Regions from separate parts of the Clostridium sp. AWRP genome, predicted to be linked through region 1. Evidence: riboswitches for the same ligand, from Rfam matches in the RefSeq annotation. Region 1 holds a riboswitch; the other holds the start of a gene.
What was found. Region 1 has a riboswitch for thiamine pyrophosphate ahead of tenA (thiaminase II). Riboswitches for the same ligand answer to the same signal wherever they lie in the genome.

Region 1 (17,205 bases):
TTACTTTAGCTCCCATTTTTAACCCAGTTTCTACTGCTACAGGATTTAACCCTCCGATAGCGCAGTTTAACGTAACGTTTCCAAATATATCAAAATTGTTTACTATCAATTAATTATAATAATTTTTTGATATAATTTAGTTGTCCACCACTTAATAACACATCTTTTTGTCTATCTGAAATAGTTGCAAAAGCTTCTATTTTTATGTTCTTTGTTTTATTCAATATTACAAACTCACTATTTCTAATTTTATCTTTAACATTATCTATTACTAAAACATCATCTTGACTAATTTTGTCATAATCAGATTGATCCTTAAATCTTAATGGTAATATACCATAGTTGATTAAATTATCATGATGGATTCTAGCAAAAGATTTAGCTAAAACAGCTTTTACTCCTAAATACATAGGTGCAAGTGCCGCATGTTCTCTACTAGATCCTTGACCATAATTTACTCCTCCCACAATAATTCCACCATTGTTTTCTTTTGCTCTTTTAGGGAATGTTTTATCTATTCCATAAAATACATATTGCGAAATTGCTGGTACATTTGATCGAAGAGGAAGAATTTTTGATCCAGCTGGCATAATATCATCAGTTGTAATGTCATCGCCAACCTTCAAAAGTACTTTACCGTCTACATTGTCTTCCATTGCCCCTCTTAACGGTAAAGGTTTGATGTTTGGACCTCTTCTTACAACAACATCATCTGTATTGTCTATTGGCGAAAGTATCATCCTATCATCTATAATACGTTCTGTTGATTCTTTTACTTTCTTTAAATCTTCTAAATTTATACCATCTAAATCCCTAGGATCTGTTATTACTCCAGTTATAGCACTAGCAGCAGCAACTTCTGGACTTGCCAAATAAATTTGTCCATCAGCAGTACCACTTCTTCCAATAAAGTTTCTATTATTTGTTCTTAATGATACTCCACCTGATTGTGGTGCTTGTCCAATACCTATGCAAGGACCGCATGCGCTTTCTAGAATTCTTGCTCCAGCGGAAATTAGTTTTTGAAGTATGCCATCTCTAGTTATCATTTCAAAAACTTGTCTTGATCCTGGTGCTATACAAAGACTTACTTCAGGATTTACAATCTTACCATCTAATATAACTGCAACCTTAGCTAAATCTGAGTAAGATGAATTAGTACAGCTTCCAATGAATACCTGGCTAACTTTTACATCTCTAGCTTCTCTTACTTTAATTACTTTATCTGGCATATGTGGTTTAGCAACCATTGGCTCTAATTCATCAAGGTTTATCTCTATTAATTCATCATATTCAGCATCTTCATCTGCTTTAAGTTCTACCCAATCGTCTTCTCTTCCCTGTGATTTCATGAATTCATAAGTAAGCTTATCACTCGGGAAAATGGATGTAGTAACACCTAATTCTGCACCCATGTTAGTTATAGTACATCTTTCAGGTATACTTAAAGTTTCTACTCCTGAACCGCTATATTCTACTACTTTTCCTACTCCATTTTTAACAGTCATTCTTCTTAAAAGCTCTAGTATTATATCTTTAGCCGCAACTCCTGCTGTTAATTTTCCAGTTAATTTGACATTAATTACTTTAGGCATAATTAGTGGAAATGGTTGTCCTGCCATAGCCATTGCTACACTCATTCCACCAGCTCCTATAGCTATCATACCTAATGCACTAGAAGTAGGCGTATGACTATCTGAACCTAAAAGAGTTTTTCCTGGTACTGCAAATCTTTCTGAATGTACTTGATGACATATCCCATTTCCTGGTCTTGAACAATATATACCATATTTTTGAGCAATAGTCTCTAAAAATGCATGATCATCTGCATTTTCAAAGCCTGTTTGTAGAGTATTATGATCTATATAACTTACTGAAACTTCTGTTTTAACTCTCGGCAGGCCTAATGCTTCAAAAGATAAATATGCCATAGTTCCTGTAGCATCTTGAGTCAAGGTTTGGTCAATTTTAATAGATATCTCTTCTCCTGCAGTCATTTCTCCTTTCACTAAATGGGCTTTAATAATCTTTCTAGTTATATTTTCTGCCATTATTACTTCCTACCTTTCTTAAACAAATACATTTGAATACTAAATTTTATATAAATTGTATACCTGTATACAATTCAATTCGTACAAATGTATATCAATTTTTCTTACTCTCTATAAAACGTTTTTTTGCTTCTCTTACATGTTTTCTTGCTAATTTTTCTGCCAATTCTTCATCTTGTTTTTCAATAGCCTCAATTATTGCCTTATGTTCTTCAAATGCTTTTTTTCTTGCTTCATCATCGGATAAAGTTATACTTCTAAGACTTATTAAGTATTCATAAATATGTTTCATTTCATTTATAAGCCTTTTATTATTATTAATATGTAAAATAATATTATTAAACTCTTCATGCAACTTATTGTACTCATCAATATCTTTTAATTCTATAGCCTGTTTCATTCTCATATTATTTTCTTTTAGAAGCATTATTTGTAACTTAGAAATATTTGCACATACTGATCTAATTGCTAATCCTTCAAGTACTTCCCTAATTTCATAAATTTCTAAAGCATCTTCCCTTGAAATACCTTTAACTATGGTACCTTTTCTAGGAACATTAACTGCTAATCCTTCAATCTCTAACTGCCTCAGTGCTTCTCTAACTGGAGTTCTACTTACTCCCATTACCTCTGCTATATAACTTTCAACTAATCTTTCTCCCAATTCAAAGCTTCCATCAAAGATTGCCTTTCTAAGTCTTTCTAATACTATCTCTCTAATAGGTCTTAAATCTGTAACATCAATTTTTTTTAGTTGTAAACTCATATAAATTGCCTCCTAATTCATCAAATACTTGTATCTAAAAATCAATTATCTTACTTGCATCATTTTATTACGTTTTCATATTTTGTTCAAACTCATCCAAATTTTTCATATGAATTAATTTAAGACTTATTTATAAACGTTATCAACTAATAAAAAATTTATATGTTTACCATATCCTTGGTATTATAATAACAGATTTTATTCTTATTGTCAAACAGTTGTTAAAATATTTAACAACTGTTAAAAGTAAAAGTGCAGATTTTTCCCTATATTATCTATTTAATCGTAAATATTGTCATATTGTTACATAATATTTTATCTGTGCTGTTCGTTAACTTAATACTTCATTTAACATTTGTTTTTAATTATAGTCAAATGTTAAATGAATTTTAGTAGGATGCCATTATTCAAATTCTAATTAATGCCATTATTAATAATATAATAAAGGAGAGACATACTTCCCTCCTTCATTTTAACAATCTTGGTATACCATGCTATAAGAACTTATCCATTAACGAATAAATTTTGTTTAAAAGATCTTCCACGGAATGACGTCTGCTTCTTCCGCATACTTTAGCATTTTCACCGCATAAAAGACATTTTCTCTCACTTACACCTAAGTCTGTCCTACTAATCTGCTTTCCAGTTTTAGTGAATACATCAAAATCAAATATTCTTCCAAGCTCATGGTTTTCTTCAATAGATACAGTGATTCTTTTTACACTAATTGCATCTGCATCTACGTTTAAAAATGCCTCAGCACCAGCAGCAGAAGTATTTACCATTTTGTGAAGTATATCTATATTATTCTTTTTTAACTCTTCTTCCAGCAAGCAAATCCCCTTTTTATGAAGCTTAGCAAAGGATTCATTATTTTTTTCTGCTCCTGGTACATTTAATGTAAATGAAATTAGTGTAACTTTAAATATATTCAATAATTCTTTTTGAATTTGTGACCTTTTTTCTTTAGCTTCAAGTATTTCATCAAGTATATTGCTTGCATTTTCCATAATTATTACCTCACTATTTTACTTGCTTTATAACATCGATAATAGTACCATCTCTGTATTCAACTACACCAACAATCTTATCACCATATTCAATAGCCTTAGGTTTTCCTGTAATTTCTTCTGCCTTTTCTCTTAACTCTTCTATAGTACATACTGGCAGCTTTGCTTTCTTAAATTTTTCAAGTAAATCACTTCTAAGTGGATTTACTGCTATTCCCCTGTCTGTAACTACTACATCTACTGTTTCTCCTGGAGTTATTACAGTATTTACTTTCTTCACAACAGTAGGTATTCTGCCTCTAATAAGTGGACAAACTATCATGGCAAGTTTTGCTCCTGCTGCAGTATCACAGTGTCCACCTGATGCTCCCCTAATTACTCCATCTGAACCTGTAATTACATTTACATTGAAGTCTGTATCTACTTCCAGTGCACTTAATATAACTATATCCAATTTATTAGAAATACATCCATTATTATGTGGATTAGCATATAGGGATGAACTTATTTCATAGTGATCTGGATTTTCTCCTATGGATTTTGCTGCTATTAAGTCAAAGCTCTGTACATCACAGATTTTTGAAATAAGGCCCTCTTTTTGCATTTCTACAAACTGGCCTGTAATTCCACCTAATGCGAAGCTAGCTTTAATATTTTTTTCAATCATCTTTTCCTTTAAAAATCTTGCTACTGCAAGGGATGCTCCACCGGAACCACTCTGTATTGAAAATCCTGGTACAAAATATCCTGAAGCTTCTATTGCTTCTGCTGCATACTGTGCAATCAAAAGTTCTCTTGGGTTCTTTGTATATCTTGTTGCCCCGGATGCTATTCCCTTAGGATCACCAATTGCATCTACCTTAACTACATAGTCTACATTATTTTGTTCTATACTTGCAGGTACATTTGGATATGGTACCAAATTATCTGTAATAAGTACTACTTTGTCTGCATACTCTGCGTCTATTTTAGCATATCCTAATGAACCACAAAAAGATTTTCCTGTATATCCATTGGCATTTCCATAGTCGTCACAGCTAGGTGCGCCTAAAAATGCCACATCTATTTTTAAATCTCCTGCTTCTATAGCTCTTGCTCTTCCACCGTGGGAACGTATTATAATAGGTGTATCTAATATTCCATTTGATATAGCTTCTGCAAGTGGTCCTCTAACACCACTAGTTATGATTTTAGTAACAACACCATTTTTTATGTGTTCAATTACTGGTTCATGAACACTGCTTAAAGAACTTGGTGCTAAAGTTAAGTTTTTTATTCCCATTTCAGCTATAACGTCCAGCACCATATTTAATATGTAATCTCCAGCTCTAAAGTGGTGGTGGAATGATATTGTCATGCCGTCCTTTAATCCTGTCTTTATTACAGCTTCTTTTATGCTCTCAAGCAATTTACTTTCTCCAGGTTTTATACTGGATATTTTTCTTGCAAATTTTTTCTTTGTTGGTTTAAAATCAAACGGTCCGCCATAAGGTACCAGCTTTCCAATTCCTTCTATGTAATCTGGTATTTCTCTTCCTATTTTATTCTTAGTCAATGTCTTCTCCTCCTTCACTTACGCATATACCTGAAGCTTCTGCTAACATCAAAGCTCTCTGTGCACGTTCTATAATAGGTTTATCTACCATTTTCCCATTTAGCGAAACTACTCCAGATCCTTTTTCTGCAGCATCTTTTGCAGCTCTTATAACACGAACGGATTTATCTATTTCTTTTTGTGAAGGTGTATATATCTTATGAACAGGGGCAATTTGCCTTGGATTTATTACGGACTTTCCGTCAAATCCCAACTGCTTTATAAGTTTTACTTCATTTATGAATCCTTCTTCATTGTTTACATCGGAAAATACTGTATCAAAGGCATATATTCCTGCTGCTCTGGCAGCTAATAATACATGGCTTCTTCCTGCAAGAAGTTCTATTCCATCTAAAGAACGGGTTGTCTTTAAATTTGTAACATAATCTTCTGCCCCTATTGCTATTCCCATAAGTCTCTTGCTTGCTGTAGCTATTTCATAGGCATTCATAACTCCTATAGCACTTTCAACAGCTGCCATAATTTTTGTTTTTCCAACAGGTATTCCTGATTGCTTTTCAATTCTTTCGATTTCTTTTTCTACATCTATGACATCTTGTGCACATTCTGTCTTTGGAAGTCTTATAACATCAGGTTGTGCCCTTACTATTGCCTCTAAATCTTCCATTCCAAAAGGCGTATCAAGACCATTTATTCTTACTACTGTTTCTATACCTTCATAATCTATAGATTTTAGTGCATTGTATACTAAAAATCTAGCTGTATCCTTTTCATTTAGGGATACTGAATCCTCTAAATCAAACATTAGAGAATCTGCTCCATATATATGTGCATCCTTAACCATTCCTGGATTGTTTCCCGGTACATACATCATTGTTCTTCTTAACTTGTACATTACTTTTCCACCTCCCAGTTGAATTTTGTTTCTTCTGCTGCCCTCATAACTGCAGCTTGTACCCTTGCTTTTATGACACAATCTAAAGCCCCTTTGTCATTGGCACCTACAATGGCACTTTTTACATCTAGTTCCTTTAGAGTATCCATTATAACTTTTTTTATCTGGTCTCCAAATTGTTTTTCCACAGAACTTTTTAACTTTATAGCCACCTCATTCTCTGGATTAGGCTGTACTGATATCGTAATATCGCTGGACTCAAATGTTCCTGCTATAGCAGCTTTTTTTATTTCCATAAGTGAACCTCCTATATTAAATCTCTTTTATTTTCAATTTTATTAATTATTGGTATTGCCTCTTTTGAACACAAAAATCTGTAGGTAGTGTCCGGTACTAAATCTTTTACCTGTGAAAGTTTCTTCTCTTTTATGAGATTTCTTACCCTTGATGCACTAATAACTTCTTCATTTGTACTAAACCTTGGGATTTCCATAATTTCTACGCCACAAGGAGGAAGCACTTCCTTCATCACATTATTGTAAGTTCTAGTAACATCACAAAAGGGTTCCTCTCCTACATATCTTCTAGTAATACCTAACGCAGGTACTATGTTTTTAGTGAAGATTTCTATATCCAGCAGCGACTGCAGCCTGGCTACCTCATTCTGCTTTTTTATAAAATAGGATGGAAAAGTTGCGCTTGAAATTACATAATCTTCACCTTTATGAAATATTACATTGTTTAAATGCTGTACTCCCTGCCTGGCTAATTCGTATCTCACATCAGATGGAAAAACTGATTTGTTCTCCCATACTATAAATACATGAACTACGTCGCTTTCTCTAGAAGCCTTTTCAATTAAGTACTTATGACCTAGAGTAAAAGGGTTGCAGTTCATAACAAGAGCTGAAACTACCCTTCCATCTACCTTCTTCTTTTTTAACTTTTCTATAAACTTATATATACCTAAAGGATCATTTTCCAGCAAAAGAACTTTGTCCATAACCTTGGCCACTTTATAAAATCCCATATCACTGAACATTTTATAGTTCTTAGGCTTCGTGTAAATAAAAAGGTGGCTGTTTCCACGTCTGTATTCTTCTGCTACCAGTTCAGATATTATTTTGTTCGAGATTCCCATGCTCCTACAGCTGTCATCTACGGCTATACATTTTAAAATTCTATCTTCAAAGGACCCTGTAGCAATTATTTTATCTTCTTCATATATAGCAACTGTGTATTCTACATTTTTATCAAATCTTAGTCCCTGTTTTAAAAGAAATTGTTCTACTTCCTGCAGTCTTCTAAAATCTCTTTTATCTATTATTTCTTCTTGTAAACTAAGGTATTCCACTGCAGCCACCTCCTCTCTAAGTCAACAACAAATACATAATTATGCTGTAAATTTATTATTTTTTTGCGCTACATCCATAACTGCTTTGGAAACTGCATCACAAACATTTCTATTAAATACACTTGGTATTATATATTCTTCATTTAATTCATCTTTCTTTACTAAATTTGCAAGTCCTTTAGCTGCTGCAATTTTCATTTCATCACATATTTCCCTAGCTCTTACACTTAAAGCTCCCTTGAAAATTCCCGGAAAAACTAAAACATTGTTTATTTGATTTGGAAAATCTGACCTTCCTGTTGCTATAACCTTAGCTCCTGCTTTTTTTGCTTCCTCAGGCATTATTTCAGGTGTTGGATTGGCTAACGCAAAAATTATACTATCTTTGTTCATACCTTCTACCATTTCACCAGTTACTACATTTCCAGCAGAAACACCTATAAAAACATCTGCATTCTTCATTGCATCTTCTAATGTTCCCTTTTCTAAACTTCTATTTGTTACCTTTGCTATTTGTTTCTGAGGTTCGTTTAAGCGGTCATCTCCTTCGTAAACTATACCGTTTATGTCACAAAGTACTATGTTTTTTACTCCTGCCGAAATCAAAAGCTTAGCTGTTGCAATACCTGAAGCACCGGCACCGTTTATAACAACTTTTATATTAGTAATATCTTTATTTACTATTTTTAAAGCATTGTACAGGCCTGCTAAAACTGCAATGGCAGTACCATGCTGGTCATCATGATATATTGGTATATCTAATTCTTCTTTTAGCTTATCTTCAATATAAAAACATTCAGGTGCTTTTATATCCTCAAGATGTATTCCGCCAAATCCCGGTGCAATATTTTTAATAGTTTTTACTATATCATCAGGATCTGTAGAATCTACGCATATTGGTATTGCATTTACATTTGCAAATCTTTTAAGTAATAATGCTTTTCCTTCAACTACCGGAAGTCCAGCTGCTGATCCTATATTCCCAAGTCCTAATACTGCGGTTCCATTTGTAACTACAGCTACTGTCTTTCCTTTTATTGTATACTCATATGCCTTTTCTTTATCCTTGGCAATTTCCAGACATGGACCTGCTACACCTGGTGTATAAGCTACTGCCAAATCATCGCCGTTTCTCAAAGGCATTGTTCCAACGACTTCTATGGTACCATGCTTTTCTCTATGTAATTTTAAGGATTCTTCTTTTACATTCATACCCATACTTTTCTAGTTAGGCTCAGTAATAAACCTAACCGTGCCTCCTTTTTATATTAAACTTATAAATAAATGCTAAATTAAATTGTTTATAACAATATCCCTTATAGTTTTTAATTTAATCTCTTTCTTAATTTACTAATATAATAGCAAACTTATTTAGTTTTGTCAAAACATTTGTAACAAAACTAAACATTTATTTAAATAAATTCTTGCATTTTTCTTCTTATAATCGTATTCAGGCTTTAAAATAGTCTTATAGTCTTCTTTTTAGAAACATTTCTTTCAACAAATGTTAAGTATATTAACATTTATTAATATATGTTTTAACATTAAATTCCAGTATGGAAGTAATAAAAATACTCCTATTTTTATAAAAATTTTATATAAAAACAAATAAGGTAGCTGCATAAAACATAAATTTATGCAGCTACCTTATCACTTACTTCTATAAACTTTTCATATATTCTTCTACTAAATATAAAAACACAGTTACCCCTAATAAATCTGCACTTCCTCCTGGGCTTACGTTTTTCTCTATGAATTCATTGCAGAGATCATTTATTTTTTTTCTTCCTTCACTAATCCTCATTCCTCCAGCTGAAAGTACTTCCCTAGCTTTTTCTTTAACTTCCTCTAAAACTTCAGGCGAATGCCTGTATATTATAGTTGAATCATCACAAATTTGCATTATTCCAATAAGAGTATGTACCAATCTATCATTAGTATTTAAATCCACATTTTTCTTATAAAAATCCAGGGAAAAATCAAAAACTGTAGGTAATCCTCTCTCTACTTCTCCCCGTACACCTTCTGTTTTATATTTAATAAATAATTTTTCTCCATGACTTAAATTTGTACTATCTTTTAAAGTAAAAAGTTCCTTTGAAACTATACCCTTTGTCATTTGTTTTATAATGCTTCTAATTTTACCAAATTTTTTCCCCTCATAAATGGCTTTTCCTACAGCTGCACAGGTAACACCCATTAAAAATAGCATTCCTTTGTGGGTATTAACTTCTTTTGTCTTAATAAACATATCTTTTTCAGCTTCCATTCCTAAATTTCTAATACTATTAAATAGTTCTTTATAGGATTTATCTGAAAGTCCTTCTTGAACAAACATAGTCATATATCTGCTTAAAACAGAAGTGCTGTCTATAAAAGTAAAAAAGTTCATATCCTTATGAGCACCACAGGACACAGGTGACACCAGACCAGGACTAGGGTAACAAGAAACTTCATAAATCATAGCTTGTACTGCGAAACCTCCAATTATCATAGAAATTTCGTTTATCTGAAACATCTTTTCATTTTTCATTTTGTTTTCTCCATATATTATTTTTATCCTATAGCTAATATATATAACTTTTTTAACCGTACAAAATACGAAATATATTTTATCATAGTTACAGATAAAATGCTATAAGACCTATACTTCTAAAAGTTTACACTGTTTCAAAAATTGTGGTTTACAATCACACATATTTTTGAAATTCATATATTATATAGAAGTACTTTACAATATTGGAGGAACTATTATATGCATTCAAATCACATTAGATGCAAATTCCCGCGCTTTTTTCCACCTCAACACCAGCCACATCAACCTGGTATTGAATATATTATGACACCTAGACCAATTTTCGAACCACCATTATGTGCACAATATCAAACAGGAAAAAGATTATTAAACAAAGTAGCTTTAATAACAGGAGGAGACAGCGGCATCGGGCGTGCTGTAGCATGTGCTTATGCAAAAGAAGGGGCTGATATTGCCATTGTCTATCTAAATGAACATGTGGATGCAGAAGAAACAAAATCTAAAATAGAAAAATTGGGGCGAAGATGTTTAACCATTCCAATCAACATAGGGGTCGAAGAAAATAGTAAAATTATAATTCAAGAAGTTATAAATCATTTTGGTAAATTAGATATTCTTGTAAATAATGCTGCAGTACTTTATTACAATAATTCTATAGAAGAAGTATCTAGCAAGCAATTAGAGTGGACTTTTCGTATAAATGTATTTTCCTATTTTTATTTAACCAAAGCAGCTTTACCTTATATGAAACCAGGCAGTTCTATCATCAATACTTCTTCACTAGTTGCTTTCAATCCTCCTTATGGAATATCCCTAGAATATGAGGCTTCAAAAGCTGCTGTTGCCAATTTCACTATAAATTTAGCCCGCAGTTTAATTTCAAAAGGTATACGTGTAAATGGTGTAGCCCCAGGTGAAACCTGGACACCTCTAATTCCAGCAGGATTACCTGCAGATAAAGTTGCCGTTTGGGGTTCAAAAACACCAATGGGAAGAGCTGCCCAGCCATTTGAAGTTGCTCCAGCCTATGTATTCTTAGCTTCCAACGAATCAAGTTATATGTCAGGACAAACAATCCATATGTATTCTTAACAAAGTTAATAAAATCACAGTTTTAGGATATTATATTTCTAAGACTGTGATTTTATTAATCTTACTTACTATTGTCCAAAATATTTACATAAAGATCTTCTGGTTTTATATCTTTCTTTAAAAGTCCTTGTTTTTTTAACCAATCTATATTGTTCTGCCAAACACTTTTATCCTGATTCAAGAAAGGCTCACCATTTGACTCCATCTTAGGAAGAAGTATATTCATACTTTTTTCCTCTACTGCTTGTACTAGAGGGAAGCTATCCTTTTTTTGGTTGTCCATAAGTATTTTTAAAGCTGCCTTAGGATTTTTCTTAGTATATTCGAATCCCTTTTGAGATGCCTTCATAAACTTTTTAAGTACTTCAGGTTTTTCCTTAAGAGTTTTGTCACTAGTTACAAATACTTCTTCATAATAATTTGGCACTCCATACTTTGCAGGATCAAAATAATTTACAGGATGTCCTTCATTTTGAAGTACTGGAACCTCATGATTTATAAGTCCTCCTGTAGTTGCATCTACTTTTTTAGTTACCATAGAAGATAATAAATCAAATCCTACATCAACCATTTTAACAGAATTTGGATCTCCACCTTCTTTTTTTACCATAGTTTTTACATATTGAACATTTAAAGAATTCCCCGAATAACCTACAGTCTTTCCTTGAAGATCTTTCGGTGAATTTATATTTTTTTCCTTTAAAGCTATTATTACATTAAGCGGTGTATGTACAATAGCTCCTATAGATTTTACAGGAACACCCTGATTTGCTCTTGCAATTACAATATCCGGTTGATAGTATATTCCAATAGTAGCTTTTCCCGCTGCTGGAAGTGAAAGGGGATCTGTAGTATCTGATGGAAATTTAATGTTTACATTAAGTCCTTCTTCCTTATAATATCCATTTTTAATAGCAGCATATATAAAACTGTGTATTGCATTTGGATACCAATCAAGTACTAAATCCACATTTTCTAACTTGCCATCCTTACCTTTCGATGAATCACTACTATTTCCACATCCTACTAACATAACAGCTATCAATAAGAATGCCATTACAAAAGATAAATATTTATTTTTTTTCATACTTCATTCCTCCATTTTACTATTTTGTTTTCTAAAACATTTAATATTTCCACTAAAATTAGAGCAGCTAGTGATAATATGACAATAGGTGCAAACACTCCTGCCCCATCCATTTGTGTCATCATTCTCTTACTAAAATATCCAAGGCCTGCTTCTGCTCCAAGCCACTCACTTACAGCTGCCCCCACTACACTTAAAGGTACTGCCATTTTAAGTGCAGAAAAAAAGTAAGGGAGTGAAGCCGGAAACTTTAACTTCATAAATATATCTTTTTTGCTAGCACCATAGGTAATTAAAAGTTCTTCCATATCTTTTCTTGTAGAACGAAGTCCGTCATATACATTTATAGTTATAGGGAAAAATGTTATAAGTACCGTTACAAGTACCTTACTCCATATACCGTATCCAAACCAAAGTATGAATATAGGTGCAAGTGCAGTAATTGGAACTGTTTGGGTTACAATTACAATTGGATAGAGAGCTCTTTGTATTCTTTCACTTATATTCATAGCCACAGCAATCACTACCCCAAGCACTATAGATATAAAAAGTCCCTCAATAGTAATCAAAAGAGTAGCAGGAAGATGTACTAAAAATAAAACATCTTTAAGTTCCCATATTTTTTCTAAAATGGCAGTAGGAGAAGGCAGTATATACATTGCATCTATATACATTGCTAGAGCCTGCCATATTGCAAAAAACAATACAGCAACTATTATGGATGATCTATACCTTTTCACAGCTTAACCCCCTTTTTTAGTTCACTTATAAGTTCCTCTTTTATCTTTAATATAGGAGGTGTATCTATCATACTTCTAGTCCTTGGATAGTTGAGAGGCACTTTTATTTCTTTAAATTTTCTTATTGGAGTTTCTGATGTAACAAATATCTTAGTTGATAAAAAAAGAGCTTCTTCTACATCATGGGTTATAAATAATATAGTTTTATCTAAAGCTAGCCATTTATCAATGAGCCATTCCTGCATAGAAACTCTTGTTATAGCATCTAATGCACTAAACGGTTCATCCAAAAGCAGCACCTCTGCTCCCGTAAGCAGAGTTCTTGCAAAAGACGCCCTTTGCCGCATACCTCCTGATAAATCCTTTGGATATTTATTTTTATATTTTTCAAGTCCAAAATCTGTTAGCATTTTTTCTGCCTGAACCTGTGCCTTTTTTAAATTTTCACCTTTAACTTCAAGGGGAAGATATACATTTTGAAGTATAGTTCGCCAGGGTATAAGGAGATCATTTTGCGGCATGTATCCTATGTAACCTTTTAAATCATTTATATTTTTATCTTTTAAAATTATATCTCCCCCAAAAGCCTTTTCCAGCTTACAAATAAGTCTAAATACAGTACTTTTTCCACATCCGCTGGGACCTACTATACTTATAAATTCCCCTTTACCTACATCAAAATCGAGATTTTTTATAATAAAATCAGGATCTTCCTCGTATTTGAAACTTACATTTTTAAATTTCAGCATGATTTCACATCCCCTTGTTATAAGCCATGTCCCAGAACATATATTCATACTTGCTTGTATTTATAAATATTTCCTTTAACCTGCTAAATTTCTTTTTCGATATATTTTCTGTCAAATAATCTAACAAATCTATCACCCACCTAGTCTCCTTTTCATAATCACTAGATATATATCCTTTTATCCACTGTCCATAAAACTCATTGTCCAGTGCCCCATCTATTTTACTCAATTTTTTACCAATTAAATAATAACTCCACATACAAGCTAAAAGAGAAGTAGTTAAATCCATTAAATCTCCCATTTGAGCCACAGACAGCATATAGCTTGTATATGAAATATTTTCAATAGAAGCTTTAGCATTTTCTATTTCTTCTTTTTTAATGCCTATTTTTTTCATATAATGCCTATGAATATTCATTTCTCCATTTAATATATTGTCCACCATCTTTGAGAATCCCTGCATTATACTTTCTTCACTGGATTTTACCACCCCTAAGGCATACACTTTTGCATAATCCAAAAGATATATGTAATCTTGAATCATATAAAACTTGAATCTATCTATTTCCAAGTTTCCCTTTCCTATTTGCTTTACAAATGGATGTTCATAGTAAGAATCCCATATATCTTTTACACTTTCGTATAATTTCATAGACGTTTTCATAATAAATTACTCCTTTTTCATCTGACATACACATTATTAATTAAAAATAAAAGGTACAAACCTCTTAGGAAGCTTGTACCTTTATTTATCAATTACATAAAAACCTCTTCCTACGCTGGCATTAACCAGATCAGGTATAGGGTCTAAGAATTATATTCTTACTCTCAGCCGGTAACACCAGCCCCCCTGGGATACTAATTTTATTTAATTTTTACATTATCTATCCAATTTCTATGTTACTACAATAACAAAAATTGGTCAACATGCTAAAAAGGCAAATTTAAACACATATTATATCAAAGTTTAATTCTTTTATACATATCTTTAAAAACAAAAATTCACTTCTGAACGTAAAATAGTTAATTTTAACATTCAAGAGTGAATATGCAAAATCTCAAATATTCTCACAACAATACCTAATTATATATGTCATTTATTTAGCATCCATATTGCATAATTTAATATGCCTGCAAATGACACCCAAAGTATGTATGGTATCATTAAATAAGCTGCTGTTTTATCAATTTTACTAAACTCAAAAGTCGTCATTAAAATAAATACTAACAAAATCATCAGTTCTAGAAAAGCTAAACCATATAACTGAAATCTAAAAAATATAATTGTCCACATAAAATTTAATACCAGTTGGACAACATACAGCGCCAGCACCCTCTTAACATCTTCTCCCTGCTTTCCTTTAATCCATATTCTATATGCAGCTGTACCCATAAGAAAAAATAAAATAATCCACACTATAGGAAATATCCAGCCAGGCGGTGAAAACACAGGTTTAACAAGCTGACTGTACATTTCTCGGTTAGACATTCCTAGAAAAGCACTAATAGCTCCGACTCCTTCTGCAATTACAATACTTATAATAAGTTTTCCAATATGCTTTTCTCCATTTACCTTAAATACGTTACAAAACATAAATTCACCTCCTACTGCTATTATATTTTAAAGGAAAGACTTTTATTCTGAAAATATAATATCTATTAATCGAAAGAATCCTATGCAAAAATGATGCTTGTAATCAATTTCAAGTTATTATATAATTAATTAAAAAACAGAATAGGTGAGGTAAAATGACAGAAGAACAATTAAAATATTTTATAACTGTAGTAGATACTGGCAGTTATATGGAAACTGCCTTAGAGCTAAATATTGCTCAATCTTCTGTTAGTAAACAAATACAAGCATTAGAACGTGAATTAGGTGTTCAACTCTTTAATCGTAAACATAGACGTGTAAAATTAACTATTGAAGGGAAACGATTATTACCCCAAGCTAGGCATACATTAGACGAGATTTATCGTTTAACATATATGTCCAAAAAACTACAGCCTGGTTATAAAGATAGAATAACAGTACTGTCTTTGCCTATTATCGGTAATTTTAATTTATATATTCCAATGAGTCGCTTTGAACTAGAGAATCCTTCTTTTCTAATCAATCTAGTAGAACTAGAAGAACCACGACTATTTCATAGATTGCAAAATAATAGTTTTGATATAGCACTAACTTATTGGTATGGAGAAAATCCAGATAATAGTAAAATTCTTTTTATTCCTGCTGCTGAAGATGAACTTGTTTTAGCTGTTCACAAAGATACTCCTTTAGCAAAATTACATTTTATTTTTCCAGAACAATTAAAAAATTCTTCTCTTATGTTAATGGAACCCTATACATGTATATCTAACTTATGTATGGCTTTTTTTGAACAACATGATATTGCTCCAGATATTATATTTAGAGGAAGACCTGAAACTATTTTGAGTGGTGTAGAAGCTAACTATGGTGCTGCTTTAACAACACGTAAACTAGCAAGTAATTCATCATTTAATAATGTTGTTTTAATACCATTTTCACCTAGTATTTCAATTACACTAGGTGCATTTATTAATAAACATAGTCAAAAGAATCCTAAGATTAACGAACTAGTCAATATGTTAATAGCTAAAATGGCAAATAACAAAAATAAATCTTAGAAGTTCTCTATAAAATCCTGTGTCCTCCCTGATGCATATTATTAATCATATCTAAATTGGAGTTAAATAATTTATACACAATCTAAAATTTAATTGCACTCTCCATAACAGCAAGTTTAAATATCAAAAATAGCAAATGAACTTGCTGTTACTTTATTCAAATCCAATATGAGTTCCGTTCAGTGATTTCCTTTATTTTACAGCAAACCATTTTACATGAATTACCTGTACAATACAGTTAAGAAAAATATGAACTATAAAGTCAATTATTCATTTTTGGAATAAGCAATCAGCTTTTTTTGAATTGGAAAGCTAGTATATAAGATGGTATCTTAAAATTAGATAATTAATTTATTCACAAAATATGCACATAATTATCTAAGCCTATTAGTAGTAAAGGAGGTAAACAAATGGAAAATCAAAAAACGAATACGAACGATTTTCTTAGTGCAACAAACATAACAGGAATTACATCAGCTATTAACGGCTCAAATGGATTAGTAAAAAGTGAGTCAGTACAGGATGATGCATCATCTACGGCTAAAATCGTCAGAACATGTTGTAGAGCATGTATTTCCAATTGTGGTGTTATTGCCCATGTTAAGAATGGGAAAGTAATCAAGCTTGAAGGCGATCCTGAGAATCCAATGAACAAAGGATCAATGTGCGCCAAAGGACTCTCAGGCATACAAGCTCTTTATAATCCAAATCGTAATAA
Region 2 (17,205 bases), 690 kb from region 1:
GATCTTCTGGCATATTTATTTTAAGGCTTTTAAATAGTAGCTTTTTTCGCCTTTTACATATTCTCTTTATCAGGTTTTTGTATTCATTTTTAGTATCCAACAGGGAGAATATTGCAAAAAAGGTCATTTGGACCTGCTGGGGCGTTGACAAACCTGCAGTATGGTGAAGTGCTACCTGACGGCTGTCTGCTGCAATTCTATCTATAAAATTAATTTCCATTGGATCGGTTGAAATGGATTCATAACGTTTTTTTATAGTACTTTTTTTATCTTCTGGCAGCTCTTTTAAAAGCTTATCAAATACATTATTTTCATGGATCGCTATAGTTCCAAGTCTCCAGCCTGTTACACCAAAATACTTTGAAAATGAATAAACTCCTATGCAATTGTAGGGGAGAGCTGATACTATGGAATTAAAGCTGTCTGGAAAAGTACCATATACGTCATCTGATATAATCATTAAATTTGGATTAGAATCTTTAATAGTGTCTATAAGATACTTAATGGATTCAGGTTCCATGGCTTCTGAAGGTGGATTGCTTGGATTTACTAAAAATAAAGCTTTGATAGTTATGTCACCTAGTTTTTTTAGTTCTGATTTTGGATACTGCCATGGACTACTTCCTTTTTCGGAATTTTCAGAGGCCATTATCTTAACTAAATTAAAATTATATCTTGGAATAATTGGAATTTCTAAATAGGGAGTAAAGATAGGAGTCATAATTGCTACTTTATCGCCTTTTTCAAGAAGTTCATTGGCAATTAATGAATCAAATATATAGCATATGGCAGCAGTAGCACCTTCTACGGCAAATAATTTTAACTTAGAATTGAACTCCTGTAAATTATATATTTCCTTACTTAAATACTGGGTTACTATCTTTTCTACATGGGTTAATATTCTGTTTGGGTCTGGGTAGTTATCACCTATAATTCCATCTGTTAGTTCATAAATCCAATCTTCTGCATTGAATCCTTGAGAATTTATACCGTAGTCTATGAATTTTTTTAATATATCTATGCCTGGACAAGTTTTGTGAGTTTCAATATAGTTATAAAAGCGTATATGTATATTTTGTTTTTCAGGCATTCCGCCTAAGTTCTTTTCATTCCATATTCGCCGTGATTCTTCTAATGCAAATTGTCCAAAAGCAAAAAAGGCTTCTCGGGGAGAAGTGGCTATCCAGTTAGGATTCCCTCTTCCTGCATCTAAAAGAGTATGTGCACTTTTTACCTTCTGATCTTTAGCAAGATTAATTAGTTTGTTTTTTAATTCAAAAGGACTTATTTTACCATAAATGCGCTCTAGTTCTAGTAGTTGAATATTTTTATCCGCATACATTTTATGTATTTCCTCCAAAAATTTTATATATTATAAAATTTATCCGATGGCTACCGGCCGTAATACCCTCCATCTTTTTATAAAGTGGGGGATAACGGCTGCTACGCCCCTGGATAACGATTTCTAAGTTTCAGATGGAGAAAAAAATTCCACCTGAAACCAAGAACTCTGTTTATATTCTGCAAATACAAACAAAAATATGCACATGAGAAGTATCAGCCTAGTGCAATTTTTTTAGTTTAATTATATACTAGTTTTTGAATGACCATAATATAATAAAAGCTGTCAGGCATTTCAAAGAAATAACTAGTCAGTATGCTAGCCTATTTTTTATCATACTGCGTCGGTAGAACCCTTAGATAGGATTCACTATCTGTGGAACCTGCCTCCTTGTCTGATAAACAAAGTTCTTGGCATCAGATGAAGTTTTAAACTTCATCCGATGCTTAGAAATTGTTATCCAGGGACATAGCCACTCTTTGCTCACACTTGGAAAAGTGTAAGTATTAGAGTGGGTAGTCATCGGATAAAAAATATTCGTCGCATCTTTGATTTGTTATTTTCTTTCAAATGCCTTATATTTTAGGACTAAAATGAAAGGATGTGCTTAATATGAGAGAATATAGTGTTTTTGATATTCTAGGACCTATAATGATAGGACCCTCCAGTTCTCATACTGCTGGGGCAGCAAGGCTGGGTAAAATTGCAAAGACTATAGCAGGCGGCAAAATTTTAAAGGTACAATTTCTGCTTCATGGATCTTTTGCTAAAACTTATAAAGGACATGGTACAGACAAGGCTTTGGTTGCTGGAATACTGGGAATGGATCCCTGGGATGAAAACCTAAAAAAATCTATTATTTTGGCAGGGGAAGAGGGAATTAGAATTGAATTTAAAGAAATAGATTTAGGAGACGTTCATCCTAATACAGTTAAATTTATTATAGAAAAGGATAATGGGGAAACTTGTGAAATGGTAGGCTCATCTATAGGTGGAGGAAATGTGGTAATAAGTGAAGTGGATGGAGACAAAATAGAGTTTACGGGAAATTATCCTACTATATTGATAAATCATATGGATGTGCCAGGTATGGTTGCAAAGGTATCTGATATACTTTATAAACATAAAATAAACATAGCTTTTATGAGAGTGTATAGAAAAAGCACTAGAGGTTCTGGAGCAACTATGGTGTTTGAAGTGGACGATTTAATTTCCGAGGACGTTGTAAATGAAATAAATGAAATTTCAAATATAAAAAAGATAAGAGCTATAAATCCTATAACAGAGGAGGAATGATAGATGGCTAATACAGGATATGAACTTATAAAAATATGTAGAGAAAAAAGTATGAAAATATGGGAATATACGGTTGAGGAAGAAATTAAAAGGGGAGATTCCAGCAGAAAAGAAATTTTAGCAAAGATGAGAAAAAATCTTAAAGTAATGCAAAATGCTGCAGAATATGGTCTGCAAAATAAAGTAAAATCTATAAGCGGACTTATAGGTGGGGATGCTTACATATTAAATAATTATTGTAGGGAAGGAAAAAGTTTAACTGGAGATTTTATGATAAAAGCCATGGCAAGGGCACTTTCATGTTCGGAAGTTAATGCTGCTATGGGAAAGATAGTGGCTGCACCTACAGCAGGTTCTTGTGGAATAATACCTGCGGCAATAATAAGTGCAGGAGAAAAGCTAAATAAGAGTGAGGATGAATTGATTCAAGCACTCTTTGCAGCAACTGGAATTGGAATGATAATAGCTAAAAATGCCACTATGTCAGGAGCTGAAGGCGGCTGCCAGGCAGAGTGTGGTTCTGCAGCTGCTATGGCAGCAGGAGGAGTAGTTGAGATGATGGGTGGTACTCCAGAGCAAGCTTTAAATGCCAGTGCTATAGTGATAAAAAATGTATTAGGATTAGTTTGTGATCCTGTGGCAGGTCTTGTAGAAGTACCTTGTGCCAAGCGAAATGTTTCAGGAACTGTAAGTGCACTAACTACAGCAGATATGGTTATGGCAGGTGTATACAGTAGAATACCTTTTGATGATACTGTTTCGGCAATGTATAGGGTTGGAAAACAACTTCCCTGTGCACTTAGGGAGACAGCACTTGGAGGACTTGCAATTACAGAAACTGGCCTTAAATTAAAAAAGCAGGTACTTGGAAAATAAAAGAAAGGGGTATGCAAATATTTGTATATCCCTTTCTTTCAAAGGTATAAAAAACCACCTTTATTCAGAGGTGGTAAAACATTCTATTCATTTATGTTAAGATGTTTTATTCTAATATTGTAAGCTATAAATTATAGTTTTACAACGTTAGCAGCTTGAAGACCTTTTGGTCCTTCTTCAACATCAAATTGAACTTTTTGACCTTCTTCAAGATTTTTTCTTGGTTCATCACTTTGGATTGCAGTGAAGTGTACGAAAACATCATTTTCGCCAGGTACTTCGATAAATCCAAATCCTTTTTCTGAGTTAAACCATTTTACTGTTCCTATTTTCATTTATTATCCTCCTAAAGATAAAACACTTATAATTGATATAGCTTGATTTTGTATATCGGTGTTTATTATTACATTAGTATAACACAAAAATGTAAAATTAACAACAAATCTTAAAATTTCACATTAAATATTGATGTTACCTAATAAACATATTATACATTAATTTTACTCTATAATCAAAGTAATTTTTAAAATAATTTTGCTGCCATTAAAAACTTTTTTATTAGTATTATTATTTAACATTTAACATTTAACATTTTTAAGAGATCCTTTTAGAAATTAGGAGGTAAAAGGATCTCCTATGTGGGTTTATTTGAATTGAAAGAGCCATTTATATTGTCCATTATCATAGTTGTTGTATTTGAGATATTGCTTATTATATGTTTATAAGTATGGTTTAATTGAGTCAAAGAAGTTACCATTTGATTATTTTTTCTTTTCTTATAATACTCTATTTTACGCAGCACTTCCTTATTTTCTTCTCTAAATATCCAGGTTAGGGTTGTACCCGTTTCGTATTGTTTTTGACATTTAATTAGAGATGAATAAGACATCTTCATGGTGTTTTTTGTAGTGTTTTTAGTAAGTGATTTGATAAGCAAATTTGAAAAATTATCTAAGGTGTCTTTAAATGCATTGTCAAGCATATTCATGTACTTTTGAGTATCGCTTCCATAAGTGCCGGATAAAATTTCTTTTTTTATCTTTTTATATTCTGAAGTATATTTTGATAGTGAAGAAAGTTTAGCATTGTCTTTACTAGAGCTTTCAATGCGGTTAAAAAAGTTACAGAGTACAATTCCATCTTTGGATATATTTGAATCATCTTTGTCTTTAAAATTTGTAGTATTATTGTGCCTAGATGAAGTTTTATGCTCGCTGACATTACACTTGGTTTTACAGAAAATTGATTTGCTAATTGCAATTGAATCCACAATAACCCCTTCTTACATTTTTATCTATATATTACAAGTATCGAAATATAATTTAATTACTGAATAATTACTTTTAAATATTAAACTTATTGTGTATAATTCATTTTAGGTAGCTTTGTAGATAAGTGTTGATGGAAAGTCTATTCTAAAAAAGGAGTAATGAAAATGTTATTTATTGAGCACCAAAATACTAACCCATATATGAACCATGCAATTGAAGAATATGTAATGCAAACATTCAATAAGGATTGTTTTATCCTTTGGAGAAACAGACCTTGTGTTTTAATAGGCAAAAATCAAAATACCCTTTCAGAGATAAACATAGACTATGTAAAAGAACATAATTTATCAGTGGTAAGGAGGATGTCAGGGGGAGGAACTATATTCAATGACCTTGGAACTTTAAATTTTACTTTTATATCTGTAGGCGAAAACAATGCCTTTGCGGATTTTGGTAAGTTTACGTATCCCATAATAAGAGCATTGAAAAAGTTATCTGTAAACGCAGAGCTTTCTGGTAGAAATGATCTAGTTATAGAAGGTAAAAAAGTTTCAGGAAACGCTCAGTATAAACATGGAAATAAGATTTTACATCATGGAAGTATTCTATTTTCTGTTAATATGAAAAATTTGAATGAAGCTCTTTATGTAAATCCTATAAAATTTTCTGATAAAGCTGTTAAATCGGTAAAAAGCAGAGTTACGAATATATATGATTATATTAAAGGTGATATGACTATAATTGAATTCAAAGAATTTTTAATGAAATCAGTTATAAGTGAAGATGAAAATCCTAAAATATATACATTTTCAAAAGAGGAATGGAAAAAAATAAAAGAAATATGTTATCTTAAATATAAGACTTGGGAATGGAATTATGGACATCTTAAAAAGTTTAATTATTCCAACGAGAAAAAATCTTTAGGAGGAATTGTACAGGTCAATATATATGTAGAAAAAGGTATTATAGACAATATAAAATTTTTTGGAGATTTTTTCAGCAGCTGCGAGATTGGTGAATTGGAAAATAAGTTTCTAGGAATTAAGTATGAAAAAGAAGAGATTCTGAAAGCATTTGAAAACGTAGATATTGAAAAATATATGCATAATATAAGCAAAAAAGATATTATGGAGGTTATGTTTAAATAGTAGTATACTAATTTTGTGGAGATGTGTTAAAAAATTAGCATATTTTAAAGAAGAAACGAGGGATTATATTTTATGTATAAGAGAAAACCTGAGTGGTTAAAAATAAAAATAATAGGGGGACAAGTTTCTCAAGATGTAAAGGATATACTTAAAAGGTATTCATTGAATACTGTATGTGGTGAGGCAAATTGTCCTAATAGGATGGAATGTTTTAATAAAAGCAGGGCAACTTTTATGGTACTGGGAAAAAATTGTACTAGAAATTGTACTTTTTGTAATGTAACTAAAGGTAAACCTGAAAAGGTTGATGAAAAAGAACCTTTTAATGTGGCACAAGCAGTGGATAAGCTAAAACTGAAATATGCAGTAATAACATCTGTTACAAGAGATGATTTAGAAGATGGAGGAGCTTCTCATTTTGCTAGTGTTGTAGAGGAAATAAGAAAGCTTAATAAAAATATAACAGTAGAAGTTTTAATACCGGATTTTAAGGGAAATGAAACTGCACTTAAAAAGGTAGTGGATTCAAAACCTGATGTAATAAATCACAATGTAGAGACGACACCTGCTCTGTATAAAGAAGTAAGACCAATGGCAGTTTATAAGCGTTCACTGGAAGTTTTAAAAAGAGTTAAGATTATGGATAACTCAATTTTAACAAAATCAGGATTTATGTTGGGGCTTGGGGAAAAAGAAGAAGATATTATAGAAGTATTAAAGGATTTAAGAAAGGTGGATTGTGACATTGTTACAATAGGTCAGTACCTGCCACCTTCTGCAAAACATCATCCTGTTGTAGAGTATGTTCATCCTGATCAATTTAAAAAATATAAAGAAATAGCTTTAGAATTGGGTTTCAAATTTGTATCATCTTCCCCACTAGTGAGAAGCTCCTATCATGCAGATGAAATGCTTGAAGGCTAATCTGGTGTCAAGAACTCTATTTATATCATTTTGATATAAAATTAAAACATAATATCATTTTGAGATAAATTTTGTATCGTTTTGAGATTAATGGACTTAGAAAAATTTCTTAGCATAAAATTTTTAAATTAACTATCAAAGCTTGTCCTACTATTGGCGTCTATTGAAAAGGTTCTGCAAAAATTATTAAAAATATATAGAAAATTGGCATATATATTGCTATGTATATTAGAGGAATACAAATTTATATATTTTTTTAAAATTCTAGGAGGTCTTTATTATGCATATTCCAGATAATTATTTAAGTCCATCAACTTGTGCTGTTATGGCAGTGGTAATGCTGCCAGTTTGGGCAAAGGCCGTAAAAAAGGTAAAAAGTGAAATAAGCCCAAAAAAAATGCCTATGCTTGGTGTTTGCGGAGCATTTTCTTTTCTTATAATGATGTTTAATGTACCTATACCGGGAGGAACAACAGCTCATGCAGTAGGGGGAACTTTGATAGCAATTTTGCTTGGACCTTATGCGGCGACTATTGCAGTTACTATAGCACTACTTATACAGGCACTTTTCTTCGGAGATGGAGGAATACTTGCCTTTGGAGCTAATACCTTTAATATGGCGTTTATAATGCCTTTTGTAGGATATACTTTGTACAGCATTATAAAAGGTAAACTGAAGAGTCCTAAAGGAGAATATATTGCAGCTTTTGTAGGAGCATATGTGGGAATTGTGGCAGCATCTTTTATGGCATCTGTTGAATTTGGTATACAGCCTTTATTATTTACAGATGCAGCTGGAAAGGCACTTTATTGTCCTTATACCTTACAAGTAACTGTACCAGCTATGGTAGGAACCCATCTTTTAGTAGGAATACTTGAAGGAGCTATAACTGCAGCAGTATATGCTTATGTTAAAAAAATGTCTCCAGATGTATTATATGAAGATAAAGGTGGAAGTAAAAAACCACTTTATGGACTTTTGGCAGTTCTTGTAGTTTTATGTCCACTAGGACTTTTAGCTGCTGGAGATGCATTTGGCGAATGGGATTCAGATGGTATTAAATCTCTTGTAGGTTACATACCTAAAGGATTTCAAAATGGAATACACTATAATGCCATTGCAGCGGATTATTCCATAAAAGGAATGAATGATATTGTAGGTTACATTATTTCAGCAGTGGCAGGAATAGCACTTATAATGATTGTATTTAAAGTAATATCTTCTTTAAGAAAAAATGCGTCAGATGTAGATAATAGAAATGTTAAAGTAAATAAATAAATGGAAAAACCCCTTTTTACACATAAAAGTTAAAAAGGGGTTTTACTTTATTTTTCGAAAACTATATTTTTTAAAGCATTTATTAATGCATCTATATCTTGCTTTTCATTAAAATATCCAATACCTATTCTCATAGCACCAATTTCATAAGTCCCCATTATCCTGTGGGCTGTTGGAGCACAATGAAATCCAACTCTTATCATTATGTCATATTCCTTATCCAGCTTAAAAGCAATATCTTCACCAGACATATTCTCTATATTAAATGAAATGACACCTACTATTTTTTCCGCATCTTTTGGGCCATATATATGAATTCCTGGAACTTCCTCTAATCTCTTGAGGGCATACTCAATTATTTTATTTTCTGTATCTCTTATCTTTTGTACTCCTAGATCATATATGTACTTAATTCCTTCTCCTAAACCAACTATTCCAGCTACATTTAAGGTGCCTGCTTCTAATTTATTAGGATAATAATCAGGTTGGTATGGATTTTTGGAATCTTCACCAGTTCCTCCAGATTTTAATGGCCTTATACAATTAGTATCGCAATTTATTAAAAGTCCTCCTGTGCCAGTAGGTCCCAAAAGACTTTTATGACCTGTGAAGGCAAGAATATCTATGTTGTCTTTTTGTACATCAATAGGATAAGCTCCGGCTGTCTGTGCACTATCTACTAAAAATAGAATTTTATGTTTTCTAGCTATAGCGCCTATCTCCCTTATAGGTTGAATAGTTCCAAGCACGTTAGAAGCATGAGTGAATACAATTAGCTTAGTATTTTTCTTTATTAATTTTTCTATGTCACAGGCTTTTGATATTCCTTCATTTGTACAGGGAAGTGTAGATATTTCTATACCTATGTCCCGTTCAAGAGTTTTTAAAGGTCTCCATACAGAATTATGCTCCAAGCTACTTGTGATAACATGATCTCCTTGATTTAAAACTCCGTTTATTATTAGATTAAGTGAATCTGTTATGTTGTAAGTAAAGATTATGTTAGAAGGGTCTTTACCGTTAAATAACTTACATATACTATCTCTGCAGTTAAATACAAGTCTATCAGCTTCAATAGCTGATTTGTAAGCTCCTCTTCCTGCAGTAGCGCCTATGTTCTTCATAAAATTTGAAATTGCATCTACAACTGCAGGTGGTTTTGGATAAGATGTAGCAGCGTTGTCTAAATAAATTCCCAATACGATTATCTCCTTTCTTTAGGTTCCTAGATTTATAAAATATAATTAATTCAACATAATTATATTATAACTTTATTAATAAGAAGTTAAAGGGGGATTTGGGTGTAAATCTCCAATTACTTATTGAAGGTATCAAAATGTACAGTTGAAAAAATTAAACATATATTATATAATTTACATATAAAATTAAATAATCTAGGGGGGTCTATGTTATAGGCTGAGATAGAACTGTTAGTTCTGACCCTCATACCTGATCTGGATAATTCCAGCGTAGGGAAGAGCTTTATATAGTTTTAAAATACAACTTTATAAGGTTGCATTTTTTTATTTATATAAAGATGAATATGAGGGAGATTTAGAATCACCTCCTTTTTTATTTAACATAATTTTCAAAAAATATGTTAAAGGAGATGTTTAAAATGAATTACACAACACAAATGGATGCTGCTAAAAAAGGTATAATTACAAAGGAAATGGAGAGAGTAGCTGCTAAAGAAAACATGAAATCACTACAACTAATGGAATTAGTTGCGCAGGGTCAAGTTGTAATACCAGCTAATAAAAATCATAATGCATTAGATCCGGAAGGTGTAGGACAAGGACTCAAAACTAAGATAAATGTAAATTTGGGAATTTCAAAGGACTGCAATTGCATAGAGGATGAATTAGAAAAGGTTAAGATAGCTTTAGAAATGAAAGCAGAAGCTATAATGGATTTAAGCTGCTTTGGAAAAACTGAAGAATTTAGAACTAAACTAGTAGAAATGTCAGCTGCTATGATAGGAACAGTGCCTATGTATGATGCCATAGGATTTTATGATAAAGAATTAAAAGACATAACTGAAGAGGAACTTTTAGGTGTAATTGAAAAGCATGCGCAGAATGGTGTGGATTTTATGACTATTCATGCAGGTATAAATAGAGAAACTGCAGCAGTATTTAGGAGAACTGAAAGACTTATGAACATTGTATCCAGAGGGGGATCCTTAATATATGCATGGATGCAATTAAATGAAAAAGAAAATCCTTTTTACGAGCATTTTGATAAGGTTTTAGATATATGTGAAAAATATGATGTAACTATAAGTTTAGGAGATGCTTGCAGACCAGGTGCTATAAAGGATTCTACAGATGCTTCACAAATTAAGGAGCTTATGACTTTAGGAGAGCTTGCCAAAAGAGCTTGGGAGAGAAATGTACAAGTTATGATAGAAGGACCAGGGCATATGAGTTTAGATGAAATAAAAGCAAATATGCAGATAGAAAAGAAATTGTGTCATAATGCACCGTTTTATGTGTTAGGACCTTTAGTTACAGATATAGCACCAGGTTATGATCACATTACATCAGCTATAGGAGGAGCAATAGCTGCATCTTCAGGAGCAGATTTTCTATGTTATGTAACTCCAGCAGAACATTTAAGACTTCCAAACTTAGAAGATATGAAAGAAGGAATCATAGCTACTAAAATTGCAGCTCATGCAGGAGATATTGCAAAGGGAATAAAAGGGGCAAGAGATTGGGACAATGCTATGAGTAAAGCTAGAAGAGAGCTTAATTGGAAAAAAATATTTGATTTATCTATAGATCCAGAAAAGGCAAGAAGATACAGAGAAGAATCAAAACCAGAAGATGAACATACATGTACTATGTGTGGAAAAATGTGTGCTGTTAGAAATATGAATAAGGTTATGGAAGGAAAAAATTTAAATGTTTTAAGAGATGATGATTAATGTGTAAGCTTAAAGGAATTGAAGGAGATAAGCTGAAAGAGGCTTGTGGAATTTTTGGCATATTTTTCAATGAAAATGTTTACTGAATATTTTTTCACAAAAGTCACTCCTTTTATTTTTTCTCTAATTTTAGGAGTGACTTTTCTATTTATTTTATAAATGTAAAAATAACTAGTTAGTGATAAATTTTGGTTTAACTTTACGCTTATGCTAAAAACTCTATATCTATAGATTTTTTGTTTTGAAATCGTTATAGGTTTGTAAATTAATATAACTGTAATTTTCAAGTTATATTTCGTATGTTATTATATAGGTATAACTATTTTAGTAAAAATTATAGAAAAGGGAGAGATACACTTGAAAGAAATTCATTATAACAGCACTAGGGGATTAAATGGAAACTATACTGCATCTCAAGCTATACTAAAAGGAATATCAGAAGATGGTGGATTGTTTGTTCCAGACAGTATACCTTCTGTAAATGAAGAAGAATTACAAAAATTTAAAAATATGACTTATAAGGAACTAGCTTTATGCATAATTGGAAAATTTTTCACTGATTTTACTGAAGATGAGTTGAAGAAGTGCATAGACCTAGCTTATGACAATAAATTTGAGTCAGATGAGATAGTACCTGTAAAGAAAGTTGGGGGCGTATTTTATTTAGAGTTGTTTCATGGACCAACTTTAGCTTTTAAAGACATGGCATTGTGTCTTCTACCACATTTAATGCAGACTGCTGCGAAAAAACAAAATTTACATAAAAAGATAGTTATACTTACAGCAACTTCTGGAGATACAGGAAAGGCAGCACTAGAAGGCTTTGCAGATGTAGAGAATACAAGAATAGTAGTATTTTTCCCTGAAAAAGGGGTAAGCGATATACAAAAAAAACAGATGGTTACCCAGGCAGGCAAAAATACTAAAGTTATAGGGATAAAGGGAAATTTTGATGATGCCCAGACTGAAGTTAAGAAAATTTTTAATGATGAAGAATTAAAAAAAGAATTAGATGAAAAGTCTTATATGTTTTCTTCTGCCAATTCCATAAATATAGGAAGACTTATACCTCAAGTAGTATATTATTTTCATGGATATATGGAACTTTTAAGGAAGGGACAAATAAAGTTAGGAGAAAAGATAAATTTTGTAGTTCCTACAGGTAATTTTGGGAATATACTTGCAGCCTATTATGCAAAAAAAATGGGTTTGCCTATAAATAGACTTTTATGTGCTTCAAATGATAATAAAGTATTATATGACTTTTTAAAAAGTGGAGTTTATGATGCTGAGAGAGAGTTTATAGTAACGATATCTCCTTCTATGGATATACTCATATCCAGTAATCTTGAAAGATTCATATATGATATAAGTGGAAAGGATTCTTTAGTTGTACAGGGGTTAATGAAAGATTTAAATAAAAATAGAAAGTATAGTGTAAGTGAAAATATGAAAGAAGAATTAAAACCGTTCTATGGTGGATTTGCAAGTGAAGGAGAAACACTTAATTCTATAAGTGATGTTTTCAAAAGTTACCATTACTTAATGGACACACATACTTCAGTGGCTTATTCCGTGTATAGAAAGTATTTGCATGATACAGGAGATGACACAAAAACCATTATTGTTTCTACTGCAAGTCCTTTTAAATTTACAAAATCCGTAATGAGTGCTTTAGACGATAAATATAAGAATCAAAAAGACTTTGAACTTATAGAAATAATGAGTAAAACTGCTTCTCTCGAAATACCTAAACCTATAGAGAAGCTAATGAAAAGTAAGGTTATTCACAGCACTGTATGCGAAAAACAACAGATGAAAGATGAGATTAGAAAATTTTTATTATAATTAAATGTAAAATCTCCCTTCTTTATAAAAAATATTTTACATATAACAACAAAAAATATACATGAATATAAGTACAATAGTAAGTCGAATATTGAAAATTAAGAGTATAAATATTCGATATATAATGTATGAAAATGCTAGGATGTATTTATAAACAGTAGTATAATATAAAATTAGAAGGTAGTTGAAAATTAGTGTTAAATTATTTTTTATAGAGAAACTAATAAAATAGTATGAGCAGTTTATATAAATTTATAATAGTATAGTATGAGGAGTTGTTGTATATATTCATGAGAAAAAGTTTTCTTGTGAATATATACTTTTATAGACACAATTATAGAAAGTATTTTTAGATTAGATATGTATTTTTAATAGGGGAGAGTTTTATGTTGACGCCATTATCAGATGAATATAATCAACTTAAAAGTGAGTATGAAGGTTATCAAAAGATGGCTGAAGGAATTATACAAAAACAAAGCATGAAGATTATAGAGTTAGATAAGAAGCTGGATATGTTGTCTCTGATAGTTCAGATAAGTCAGTATATAAACAAGAGAATAGGTAGAGGAGAAATAGTTTCTATAATAAATGATATAATGATAGGAATTCTAGGGGTAACTTATTCAAGCGTATATCTTTTAGAGAATAGAAAACTTCAATTAAAATCTACAAATTTGCCTAGTACAAAGCATCATTTTAGTATTATCGATTACAACAAAGGAAATATAAGTAGTCTAAATACTAGTATAGTAAATTGTATTGATAATATATATATATATGATAATATTCAAATTCACTCTTCCATACTCATGCCTATATATTTAAAAGATAATCTTTTAGGGGTTATTGTGGTTGAACACCATATATATAACTATTTAAATAACGAACATGTGAAGTTATTAACTGCACTTACTAATCAAATAGCCATATGTATAGAGAATAATAAACTTTATAATAAAATAAAACAAAATTCTCAAAAGGATTTTTTAACAGGGTTATTTAACAGAAATTATTTTTTCTCGGTGATAAAAGAAAAAGTAAAAAACTGCGGTAAAGGCTTTGCTATTGTAATGATTGACATTGACGATTTTAAAAGTTTTAATGATAGATTTGGACATCAATATGGAGATAGGGTTTTGAGAAAAGTAAGTGATATAATAAAAGATAGTATAAGGGAGGAAGACATGGTAGCTAGATATGGGGGAGAAGAGATTATAATATATATGTATAATGTTACAGATTCCATGTCTGTATATGAGAGAATGATAAATATAGGAAATCTTATAAAAATGAAAGCTGTAGAGTATAATGAAGCTTCGTCTTATGTAACGGTTTCAATGGGTATAGCAGTATGTACAAATAAGAATAAAGATGTTGAAGGTGCAATAAGAAGGGCTGATATGAACTTGTACAGAGCAAAAAATTCTGGAAAGAATAAAGTGGTTTATTAAATAAACAGAGTTCTTGGTATCAGATGGAGTTTTAAACTCCATCTGATACGTATTAAACAGGTTTTAGAACTTAGAAGGCGTATCCTTTAGAGGAAAATCTTCAATGAATTTTAGTAAGGTGGTAGATATGGATACAAATTGGACAGAATCTCAAAGAGAAGCTATTTTTACCCCCAAATGTAATTTACTAGTGTCAGCAGGTGCAGGAACTGGTAAGACAGCAGTGCTAGTAGAGAGAATAATACAGGAAATAACAAGTATTGATGAAGATGTTGATATAGATAAATTGTTAGTTGTTACCTTTACGAATGCAGCGGCTTCTGAAATGAAAGAGAGAATAGCAGAGGCAATTTCTAAACTGTTAGAATCAAATTATGGCTCAAAAAATCTTCAAAAACAGCTTACACTCTTAAATCAGGCTAATATAATTACTATACATGCTTTTTGCCTTAAGGTTATAAAAAGCAATTTCCATTTAATAGATTTGGATCCTAATTTTAGAATATGCGACAGTACAGAAGCAGTTCTTTTAAAACAGGATGTGCTTGAGAAACTTTTTGATGAGAAATATGACACAGAAAGTACAGAATTTTTAAAACTTGTAGATGGTTTTAAAAGTAAAAATGATATTAAACTTAAAGATATGGTACTTTCCCTTTATGAATTTTCAAAAAGTAATCCCTGGCCTGAAAAATGGTTAAGAGAAGCAGTAGAAAATTTTAATGTAAAAGAAGATTTTGATTTCGGACATACATTTTGGGCAAAAATGATTATGCACAGCATAGAGGTAGAAGTTAAGGGATGCAAGGATAGAATAGAAAGAGAACTTACCATAATCCAAAGCGTAGAAGGACTTGAGCACTATGCAGATACTTTTAAAAAAGATTATGAAAATATAAAGGAATTATCGCTTTTAAATTCTTGGGAAGAACTAAAAGAAAAGTTTTTACAATTGAGTTTTAACAAGCTTTCCACTAAAAGAGTAAAAGATGAAGTTAAAGAAGTGAAGGAAAGAGCTAAGAATGTAAGGGATGAAGTTAAAAAGAAGTTAAATAGTATAAAAGAAGATATATTTTCAGGTTCCGATAATATATATAAAGATATGCAGGAAGTATATCCTATGATGAAATGCCTGGCTTCTCTTGTAATAGAGTTTGATAAAAATTACAGCTTAAAAAAAAGGGAAAGAGGCATACTGGACTTTAGCGATATAGAACATTTTTGCCTTGAAATATTAACAGATAGAGATGAAGAGGGAAATATAGTTCCTTCAGAGGCAGCTTTAGAATATAGAAGATATTTTGAGGAAATATTTATAGATGAATATCAGGATAGCAATGAAGTTCAAGAAGTTATAATGAATATGATAAGTAGAAAATCAAAAGACTCAAATTTGTTTATGGTAGGAGATGTAAAGCAGAGTATATACAGATTTAGGCAGTCTAAACCTGAACTTTTTTTGCAGAAATATAATAGTTATTCTGAAAAAAAGACGGCTGAAAACAGAAAAATAAAATTATCTGAAAATTTTAGAAGTAGAAAGGAAATAATAGAAGGTACTAACTATTTATTTAAACAAATAATGTGTAGAGAAGTAGGAGAATTAGATTATACGGATGAGGAATGCTTAAAAAGTTCAGCAGATTATGAAAACTTATCTGGAAACTGTTGTGGAGATATAGAGCTTAATATAATAGATAAAAAAGAAGAAAGTGAAGAAGTTTTAGATAATGTTCAGGTAGAAGCACGGCTTGTAGCAGAAAAAATAAGTGAGTTCATAAATGGTAAAGAGGAAGTAGAGCCACTAAAAGTATATGACAAAAATACGAAATCCTATAGGAATGTAATGTATAAAGACATAGTAATATTAATGCGTGCCACACAAAATTGGGCGCCTACTTTTGTAGAAGAACTTAATAGTTTAGAAATACCTGTATTTGCAGATATATCTGCCGGATATTTTGAGAATATAGAAGTAAAGACAATAATATCAGTACTTGAAATAATAGATAATCCACTTCAGGATATTCCACTTGTAGCTGTGCTTAGGTCTCCTATAGAATCTTTCTCTCCAGAGGAACTTATAGATTTGAGAATGGTAGATAGAAAAATTCATTTTTATGACATATTAAAGATAATTTCGGAAAATGACTCTGAATCAGATATATCATTAAAGCATGTGGAAAATAGCTTGAAATATAAAGTAAGTGAATTTTTGAAAAGGCTTAGCAACTGGAGAAAAAAAGTAAAGTATATGCCAATAGATGAATTTATATGGCATCTTTATACTGAAACGGGTTATTACGGTTTTATAGGGGCTATGCCTGGGGGAATTCAGAGGCAGGCAAACCTAAGGATGTTATTTGAAAGAGCAAAACAGTATGAAAAGAGCAGTTATAAAGGACTTTTTAATTTTATAAATTTTATGAACAAACTTAAAAATAGTAGTGGGGATTTAGGAAGTGCAAAAATACTAGGAGAAAATGAAAATGTAGTCAGGATAATGAGTGTTCACAAAAGCAAAGGACTTGAATTCCCTGTAGTAATACTTTCAGGTACAGGAAAAAAGTTTAATTTGATGGATATGAATAAAGGGGTGCTTTTTCATGAAAAGTTAGGTCTTGGACCGGATTATGTGAATATAAAAAGGCATATATGCTATCCTACTGTTATGAAACAGGTGTTTAGAAAAAAGCTAAAAGTAGAAACTCTTTCAGAGGAAATGAGAATATTATATGTTGCTTTTACCAGAGCAAAAGAAAAACTTATAATAACTGGAATGGTAAATAATATTGAAAAAACAACTCAAAAATGGTGTGAATGTGCTTCTTATAAAGG

Region 2: another riboswitch for thiamine pyrophosphate. It lies ahead of thiC (phosphomethylpyrimidine synthase ThiC); the one in region 1 lies ahead of tenA (thiaminase II).

Annotation. Positions count from the first base shown of each region.
Region 1 covers NZ_CP029758.2:2,878,555-2,895,759, forward strand. Annotated here, with positions in the region: gene DMR38_RS21875 (DUF6282 family protein) at 1-109, opposite strand, end outside; gene DMR38_RS13090 (aconitate hydratase) at 114-2,051, opposite strand; gene DMR38_RS13095 (GntR family transcriptional regulator) at 2,146-2,817, opposite strand; gene citX (citrate lyase holo-[acyl-carrier protein] synthase) at 3,312-3,827, opposite strand; gene citF (citrate lyase subunit alpha) at 3,841-5,382, opposite strand; gene citE (citrate (pro-3S)-lyase subunit beta) at 5,375-6,277, opposite strand; gene citD (citrate lyase acyl carrier protein) at 6,277-6,573, opposite strand; gene citC ([citrate (pro-3S)-lyase] ligase) at 6,585-7,631, opposite strand; gene DMR38_RS13125 (malic enzyme-like NAD(P)-binding protein) at 7,671-8,849, opposite strand; gene citG (triphosphoribosyl-dephospho-CoA synthase CitG) at 9,292-10,164, opposite strand; gene DMR38_RS13135 (SDR family oxidoreductase) at 10,387-11,259, shown strand; gene DMR38_RS13140 (ABC transporter substrate-binding protein) at 11,321-12,346, opposite strand; gene DMR38_RS13145 (ABC transporter permease) at 12,343-13,086, opposite strand; gene DMR38_RS13150 (ABC transporter ATP-binding protein) at 13,083-13,835, opposite strand; gene tenA (thiaminase II) at 13,840-14,499, opposite strand; TPP riboswitch at 14,590-14,697, opposite strand; gene DMR38_RS13160 (TspO/MBR family protein) at 14,929-15,429, opposite strand; gene DMR38_RS13165 (LysR family transcriptional regulator) at 15,585-16,487, shown strand; gene DMR38_RS13170 (molybdopterin-dependent oxidoreductase) at 16,898-17,205, shown strand, end outside.
Region 2 covers NZ_CP029758.2:3,565,959-3,583,163, reverse strand. Annotated here, with positions in the region: gene aspD (aspartate 4-decarboxylase) at 1-1,342, opposite strand, end outside; gene sdaAB (L-serine ammonia-lyase, iron-sulfur-dependent subunit beta) at 1,955-2,638, shown strand; gene sdaAA (L-serine ammonia-lyase, iron-sulfur-dependent, subunit alpha) at 2,642-3,514, shown strand; gene DMR38_RS16600 (cold-shock protein) at 3,646-3,849, opposite strand; gene DMR38_RS16595 (hypothetical protein) at 4,149-4,784, opposite strand; gene DMR38_RS16590 (lipoate--protein ligase) at 4,950-5,933, shown strand; gene lipA (lipoyl synthase) at 6,006-6,857, shown strand; gene cbiM (cobalt transporter CbiM) at 7,138-8,136, shown strand; gene DMR38_RS16575 (aminotransferase class V-fold PLP-dependent enzyme) at 8,184-9,335, opposite strand; TPP riboswitch at 9,523-9,629, shown strand; gene thiC (phosphomethylpyrimidine synthase ThiC) at 9,755-11,068, shown strand; gene thrC (threonine synthase) at 11,426-12,916, shown strand; gene DMR38_RS16560 (sensor domain-containing diguanylate cyclase) at 13,303-14,367, shown strand; gene addA (helicase-exonuclease AddAB subunit AddA) at 14,471-17,205, shown strand, end outside.